DNA from 2 places in the Paenibacillus sp. Negev47 genome. Region 1 is predicted to be linked to the other one. Evidence: predicted binding sites of a transcription regulator. Region 1 holds the regulator's gene; the other holds the start of a gene.

Region 1 (4,287 bases):
GCCAATATCGGTCAGATTCAGCGTATGAAAATCTCCAAAGGCATGAACTTCATCGTATTGAAGTACTTCGCTCAGCTTATTCAGCACCTCTTCCGATTGCTCATTGGAAGCCAGCATCGGAAAGGGAACATGCTGAAGGTTGCGTGCGATCCGGACACGGCTGCTAATGACGATTTCGGAATCAGCCGCATCACTGCGCATCCAGTCGCTGAGCGCCTTCTCTGTAAAGCGCAGATTAGGCATTACGCATCCCTCCTACTCATGAAAAACTTTACTCCTGAGCTATTCCTTTTTCAAGTTCCCTGATCTGGTCACGGATCTGAGCTGCCTCTTCAAATTCCTCTTGGGCGATGCTCTCCTGAAGTTCACGCTTCAGATCGGCAATTTGTCGCTTCACCTTGATGCGACCACCAGCTCGTGCGGGCACTTTGCCTACATGGGACGTACTGCCATGAACTCGCTTGAATAATGGGTCTAGGCGGCTATCGAAATATTTATAACATGAACTGCAGCCGAATCGACCAATTTTACTGAATTGTGAGTATGTCATACCGCATTCTTCACACTGAAGGGCTTTTGCCGGTGGTGTTCCAGCAGATCCACCTTTGCCGGCTGGATCAAAATCGAGCAACCCGGACAAGAGGTTGTGAATGGAAAATCCATTAGATGTTCCAGGGATCATCTCCCCTTTTTCACGGGCACATGACTCACAAATATGGAATTCCGTCTTCTCTCCATTCACGATCTTTGTAAAATGAAGTGTCGCCGGACGTTTATTGCATTCTTGGCACAGCATAATGATGTACCTCCTTTGACCCCGATAGTTTTCATTTACCGAGCAAAGATATTAACATCGCCTTCAACATTCTGGCACGAATTTGATCCCGGTAAGGAAGTTTGACCAATATAACCTCTCTAGATACAGCAGCTCGCATCAACCCGGCTTCCCGCTTGCTCAAGAAGCGTGCTTCTTCCAGTTGATAGATCAGACCTTCGGCAGCAGTCTGCCCGATCTCATCACCAATACTATGGTGCAAATGATTATGCAGAGCTGATTGGGCCGGTAATTCAATGCGCTGTATGCGAACATAACCACCACCGCCGCGTTTACTCTCTACCAGGTATCCCTTCTCGAGGGTAAAACGTGTGCTGATGACATAATTGATCTGGGAAGGTACACATGAAAATTGATCTGCCAGATCATTACGCTGAATTTCAACCATTCCTTCGGGACTTTCATGCAAAATACTCTTCAGATATCGTTCGATAATATCAGAGATATTACGCATCCAATCATCCTCCACTGTCTGAAACGTTAAGTCAATAAGGACCCACACGCCCCCACAGAGTACACCTTCTCTACCCATTTAACCAATCAGGGAAACAGCGAATCTTGCTTCCACAGACGTCAACAGGAGAGCGAAGGAAGCACGAAGGTCCTTTAATATTCCCTTGATCCTCCGATGAAATGAATCCCGTGTATTGGCGCTCATCCATCAGATTGCAGAAAGAAAGCTACTTAAGTATTTAAACCTTTAGTTGACTTTGACTTTCTTTGACTTTGTATACATTATAGCATATTTTGTGGGTTTGCCAAGTGGGGTCACTATTCATTTTTTACGATTTTACACGAAATATTCGCCAGACACAAAAAAACCTCCCCAAAATTGCCGGAGAAGCCCATTTGTCTTTCAATAACGCTGTATTTCTATATAAGATAATTAAGCCAAATGGCGAAGAGGAAATGATAATTAAAAGAAATCAAGCAAGTAGGTTTCCCTTTCAGGAATCGCTTGTTCCAATGCCTTGATTGCTGCTTCTGGTCCTTGAATTCTTCCGATCCGTGCCATTTCCGTCGGTCTGCGATATCCCATCAACACTGCGGTAAGGGATTGAATATCCACCTTAATGGTCTGATCATCAGAGATCGGCTCGGATGTTTTCCATATGGAAGCCGTTCCGTTCATTGCGACGTTTAATTGCCATACCCCCTCATTCCACGGAGCGTGGGCATCTTCTACCTGAAGAACAATCTGCAGCGGTGAGTCCTGGTTTGCAAATGGATACTGGGATATAAACTGCTCAACACTAACGATGCGTGCCATAAAATAAGGTACAATCTCCTGTTGAATCCGTGGGTTATCCAATTGGAAAGCAAGCGTATCACTTGCTGGCGCCTGTAACGTCACTTCCTGGATCATGGAATCATGATTGGCAATAAAGGTCCATAGCCCTTGTCTAGCCTCTTCATTCAGATAGATGATCTCTTTGATGGTAAATTTACTTTCTTTCACCTCATATAGAAGATAACCTTGTGCTTCATTATTTTCATCGTAATATACAGCCTTCTGGCTGGCCCCATGAACAAGAACTGAATTCTCCCACCGTGCATCATCCCGGACCAAGGTTCCGTTATAACGCTCAGCATAGGCACTATATACTTGATTTAATATGCTAAGACCCGGATCGCCACGTCGAATCGTTCCAGTTGTCGCTTTTTTCGAAGGCAAATGCGCTGTAGGCACTTTATATCGTTTAAACTCAACATAGGTCTCCCATCCATACTTCCGATAGAAAGCAAAAGAGAAAGGATGCAAGAACGATATACTTTGTTTGTTACGGTTCATTTCTTCCAACGCATGCTTCAGCAGACCCGCTACCCAACCTTTGCGTCTATACTCTGGCCAGGTGGCTACACCAGCAATACCACCCATCTCGAAGGATCTACCATGAATATAGGTTTGAAAAGGGATAATGTGAAGTTTGGCTCCTAGTTGCCCTTCCTCGTATACACCCCATATATCCTGTGACGAAAACTGACTCCGCCGCTTTTCTTTTTGTTCTTCACTCATTACCATTTGAAAAGCATATTCGGAGAGTGCCATCGCTGGTTCAAAATCATTTACCGTCAATTTCTGAATTTCCATCTCATCCTGCACCCCGTTCTCTAGAATGTTGAGATCATTTTCATATGAAAGTCTGATACGCAATCTATGTATCCATTATGAGTGTGTCAGAGGATTCCTACAAAGTCAAATAAGAGATGCTTTTGCATCCCCTAAAATAAACAAATAAAAACCACCACCGAATAACATCGGCAGTGGTTCTTTGCTTGGCGGCGTCCTACTCTCCCAGGACCCTGCGGTCCAAGTACCATCGGCGCTAGAGGGCTTAACGGTCGTGTTCGGGATGGGTACGTGTGGAACCCCTCCGCCATCGCCACCAAACGTGATTTGTCGAAGCACAGCTTCTTGAAATCAGATATGGAATTGAAAATCATACACACGTTCTGTGATGTACCAATTTTCATTTCAGAGATCATTCTCTGAAAACTAGATTCGAAACGAAACATGCGATTTCAAACTTGCTATTGGATAAGCCCTCGACCGATTAGTACTGGTCAGCTCCATGCATTGCTGCACTTCCACCCCCAGCCTATCTACCTCGTCGTCTTCAAGGGGTCTTACATACTGGGAAATCTCATCTTGAGGGGGGCTTCACGCTTAGATGCTTTCAGCGTTTATCCCTTCCGTACATAGCTACCCAGCGGTGCTCCTGGCGGAACAACTGGTACACCAGCGGTACGTCCATCCCGGTCCTCTCGTACTAAGGACAGCTCCTCTCAAATTTCCTACGCCCACGACAGATAGGGACCGAACTGTCTCACGACGTTCTGAACCCAGCTCGCGTACCGCTTTAATGGGCGAACAGCCCAACCCTTGGGACCTACTTCAGCCCCAGGATGCGATGAGCCGACATCGAGGTGCCAAACCTCCCCGTCGATGTGGACTCTTGGGGGAGATAAGCCTGTTATCCCCAGGGTAGCTTTTATCCGTTGAGCGATGGCCCTTCCATGCGGTACCACCGGATCACTAAGCCCGACTTTCGTCCCTGCTCGACTTGTAGGTCTCGCAGTCAAGCTCCCTTATGCCTTTGCACTCTTCGAATGATTTCCAACCATTCTGAGGGAACCTTTGGGCGCCTCCGTTACTCTTTAGGAGGCGACCGCCCCAGTCAAACTGCCCACCTGACACTGTCCCCGCACCGGATTACGGTACCAGGTTAGAACCTAGATACGATCAGGGTGGTATCCCAACGTTGCCTCCACGCAAGCTGGCGCTCACGTTTCAAAGGCTCCCACCTATCCTGTACAGATCGTACCCAAATTCAATATCAAGCTGCAGTAAAGCTCCATGGGGTCTTTCCGTCTTGTCGCGGGTAACCTGCATCTTCACAGGTATTAAAATTTCACCGGATCTCTCGTTGAGACAGCGCCCAAGTCGTTAC
Region 2 (4,287 bases), 950 kb from region 1:
TTGCAGTTCTGGGATTACCAGACCGATTGCTTTAGCAGCACCAGTTGTGTTAGGGATGATGTTTTCAGCTGCTGCGCGAGCACGACGGAAGTCACCTTTAGGGTGTGGAGCATCCAACGTGTTTTGGTCGCCAGTGTAAGCGTGAATTGTAGTCATCAAACCTTGAACGATTCCGAATTTGTCTTGCAACGTTTTTGCCATAGGTGCCAGGCAGTTCGTTGTGCAAGATGCGCCGGAGATTACAGTTTCAGTACCGTCGAGGATTTCATGGTTTACGTTGTAAACGATGGTTTTCATGTCGCCAGTAGCTGGTGCGGAAATAACAACTTTCTTAGCTCCGCCTTTCAAGTGTTTCTCAGCTGCTTCTTTCGTTGTGAAGAAACCAGTACATTCCAGAACGATATCTACGCCCAGGTCGCCCCAAGGAAGTTCTTCCGGGTTACGGTTAGCCAATACTTTAACTTCTTTGCCGTTCACTTTGAAGAAGCCATCGTGTACTTCAACATCGCCATCGAAGCGACCTTGAGTTGTATCATATTTGAGCAAATGAGCCAGCATTTTAGCGTCAGTCAAGTCGTTGATTGCTACTACCTCGATGCCTGCTACATTTTGAATACGGCGGAATGCCAAGCGTCCAATACGTCCAAAACCGTTAATACCTACTTTAATCATGAGTAAGTTCCTCCCAAGTTTTGATTAATTTTTTTATGAAACTTATATATTCAAGACAGACGGTGAAGTCCGTCAAGACAACAATGGTGTGGTGAAAAGTAATCTCTTATTCCATTTCGGCAACGATGACTTTGGCAGCAGCCTCATCAATAATCAGAATATCTTCCTGACCAAATCGCAGCACGGAGTGTATTGCAGCGGCTTTGCTTTTGCCACCTGCAATTCCGATCACGACATCGGTTCGTTCAATATCCTGCAATCGCATGCCCAGTGTAAGCATGGTATGTACCACCTCACCCTGATCATTGAAGTAATACCCAAAAGATTCAGATACGGCCCCTTGCTCTTGAAGTTCATCTACAATCTCCGTTGCAAGTTTGCGTCTTTTTGCCATCTCCACGGCATCACCAATTCCATGAATAACAATCCGCGATTGCCTGATCAGCTGTAAAATCTCCTGAACACCGGGATCCTGGATTAAAGATTCATAGGCATGATCACTTAGCAAATCCGGTACATGCAGGAGTTTGTATTGCGCTCCTACCCGTTTTGCCATTGTGGATGCGATCGTATTCGCCTGAATTTCAAGGCTTTCTCCCAGTCCACCGCGTGCCGGTACGAACCAGACACCTTTGAGAGATGTTGGTGGATTAAGTTGCTCTGCGACTTCAGCCGTTGTTGATCCGCCAGTAACGGCGACAACGTCGTTGTCACTCATGATATTGCCGAGAGCCTTCGCTCCGGCTCTGCCCAGTTCCCTTTTGGCAAACGGAGATACGTCCGAATCACCAGGAACCACAACTACCTTTTGCAGACCGTAGGCTTGCTTGATGCGCTCTTCCAGCTCGGATAATCCGAACAATTCTTTGGCTACGGGCTCTAACTGCTGCAGCAAATCATACCCTGCCTCGCTGATCTTCATTCCTGCACTGTCAATTTCAATAAGTCCCTGAGCCTTTAACAGATCGGTCTCAGCCCTCAGAACCCGCTCGGTCATCTGCATGGAATTAGCTAACGTTCTCCGTCCGATCACATCCGATAACATGATCTGTTGCAGAATCGTATACCTCTTTTTCAAGATATCCATGAGATCAGGCAGAAGCTGCTTTTGTACTTCTAAAATCGTTCGCATGCTTTCCACTCCCGCAAGTTCTCGTTCCAAGCTCTCTTTCGTGGCCCTAAAACGTCCCGGGTTAACTTTTTAAGTCCCACGTTTATTCTACCTAAAACTGACGTGACATGCAAGTGTTTCAACGTGTTATTTCGACACGTTTCAGTCGTTTGTACGCGCCTATTTTCACAATCCTAGACTTCCGTGATCAAGGACCGCCTTACGCATACCATATATAGAAGAAATAAATTATTTTCATCTACATATCGCTCAGAATTACATTTTATACTGCATGTCCAAAACCTCTAATAGCATTTACTTAAATGCACTCTTTATCCACTCTTCTTTATCATGATCACTTTTAGGTCAATCCAAACCACATCCACAATGAACTGCTTGCAATTAAATATTTCATGAGCTATAATCATTATTGCTGTCACATAATGTGCGCCCGTGGTCCAATGGATATGACGTAGGCCTCCGAAGCCTGAGATCCAAGTTCGATTCTTGGCGGGCGCGCCACTTTTTATTTAACAGCTCATAACCCTTTTAACCAATGAAACCGGAAAGGTTTCTTTTTTTTGCAAGTTAGTTTGACTTTCTTTGACTTTTTGTTTGGAATTGTTTATTATGTGGGTAATACGGTAACAGTTTAAGTAGAAACACCAATAACATTTACATTTCCGAGGAGGTTTTTCACGTGAGTTTTATTCCTATGGTCGTTGAACAGAGCAACCGGGGTGAGCGCGCCTATGACATCTACTCCAGATTGCTGAAGGATCGTATTATTTTCCTTGGTAGCGATGTTAATGACGTTGTGGCTAATGCTATCATGGCACAGATGTTGTTCCTGGCTGCGGAAGATCCGGAGAAAGACATTCACTTATACATCAACAGCCCAGGCGGATCGATTACAGCTGGTATGGCCATTTATGATACAATGCAATTCATCAAACCGGATGTATCTACCATCTGTGTAGGTATGGCGGCTTCCATGGGTGCATTCTTGTTGAATGCCGGTGCAAAAGGCAAACGTTTTGCGTTGCCTAACAGTGAGATTATGATTCACCAACCACTTGGTGGTGCTCAAGGTCAAGCTTCCGACATCGAAATTCGTGCTCGCCGCATCCTGAAAATGCGTGATACATTGAACCGCATCATCTCTGAGCGTTCAGGTCAACCGCTGGAGCGGATCGAGAAAGATACAGATCGTGACTACTTCATGAGTGCTGCTGAAGCTGCCGATTACGGTATCATTGATAAAGTTATCGAAAACGTAGGTTCCCAAGGCATCTAATTGTGTCCATACGCAAAGAAGCCCTCGTCATATCCATGACGAGGGCTTCTTTTTTCACTTTATAAGAAAGATAACATTAAAGTGCACAACAATGATTGCTTACTTGCTTCCCGTTACTTCGCTGAAAGGTTCGGTACCTTTAGGAAGAAGTTCTTTGTACGTAAATGGCATTTCGGGGAATCCCTCTGCGTATGCCGTATATTCATACAACTGGAAGAACACAACTACACCCGTTGGTGTCACATAGAAATCTTGATTTTTATTCAACCCTTTGTAACCTTCGAGGTAGCCACCGCGAGCTTTCAGTTGTTCGCCCACTTTTTTACTCAATGTCTCGCGTATGGTTTTGTTATTTTGCAGCACATCATCTAACGTAAGCTCCTTGCCTGTGTCCAGTGCAAAGGTGTGGCCTGTTCGGTATGTCATACCATGAGCACCAGCATAGTCCTCATATCGTTGTGTAATGAGTCCCAGTACGCCTCTTTCATTGTACGTCACTACATAAGAGCTCTCGAACGCATATGGACGATCGGCTGTTGCACCACCAAACTCAGATGTCTGTTTCTTGAAGTCGGCTACATATGTATCCACTTCGTCTTTCAACACTTTGTTGATCGCTGTTTCAGCCTCTTTGCTGGCAAGTCCACTCACTTGCGGATACTGAACATCCACTTCGGCATTTTTCACTGTGACATTGACTTTCGCCGCTTTAACTTTCACACTATTTTGTTTCACCTTGCTGAGCGTCAACGTTTTGGTTTTGCCATCCCAATTCCCCTGTACACCCAGATAATCTCTCATTGCTGAGAATGGAATATACAACCTGCCGTTGATCAGCTTGGCGTCCACTTGAGGATAGTAGTTGTTGATTCTGACACTTGGCTGACCGTCCATAAGACTAATTGTCATCGTGTTATTGGCTGCTGTCAGAGCATATTCTTTGGTCTTCGCATCATATTTCAGCGTTCCACCTGCTACATCTTTGACTGCCGTAAGAGATACCCAGGTTGAACCTCCTTGAAGGAGTCCTTTTTGAGTCAGTGTTTTCCCACCCGATTTCAGAGTCACCTCAGCCGGGGTTGTCACTTTCGAGGATACAGAAGCTGCTTGAACTGAACTATCCTGCCACACCGCACCGCTTCCTACAATAATTCCTGCTGCAAGCAGCGCACTTGTCCATTTTTTCCATGATGTCATATATAAAACT

The links. Region 1 encodes CtsR, which represses protease genes until heat stress. Its sites were predicted from a motif close to ATGGTCAATAAAGGTCAAACA; they were not measured.
Region 2: the regulator CtsR is predicted to act here: its motif matches at 2,374-2,394, upstream of clpP (ATP-dependent Clp endopeptidase proteolytic subunit ClpP).

What each region holds. Positions count from the first base shown of each region.
Region 1 covers NZ_CM177754.1:6,023,957-6,028,243, forward strand. The annotation lists gene mcsB (protein-arginine kinase McsB) at 1-243, opposite strand, end outside; gene mcsA (protein-arginine kinase activator protein McsA) at 272-796, opposite strand; gene AC4G47_RS27225 (CtsR family transcriptional regulator) at 828-1,289, opposite strand; gene AC4G47_RS27230 (GNAT family N-acetyltransferase) at 1,752-2,927, opposite strand; rRNA gene rrf (5S ribosomal RNA) at 3,111-3,227, opposite strand; rRNA gene AC4G47_RS27240 (23S ribosomal RNA) at 3,371-4,287, opposite strand, start outside.
Region 2 covers NZ_CM177754.1:182,685-186,971, reverse strand. The annotation lists gene gap (type I glyceraldehyde-3-phosphate dehydrogenase) at 1-672, opposite strand, end outside; gene AC4G47_RS00910 (sugar-binding transcriptional regulator) at 779-1,804, opposite strand; tRNA gene AC4G47_RS00905 (tRNA-Arg) at 2,231-2,305, shown strand; gene clpP (ATP-dependent Clp endopeptidase proteolytic subunit ClpP) at 2,484-3,080, shown strand; gene AC4G47_RS00895 (stalk domain-containing protein) at 3,180-4,277, opposite strand.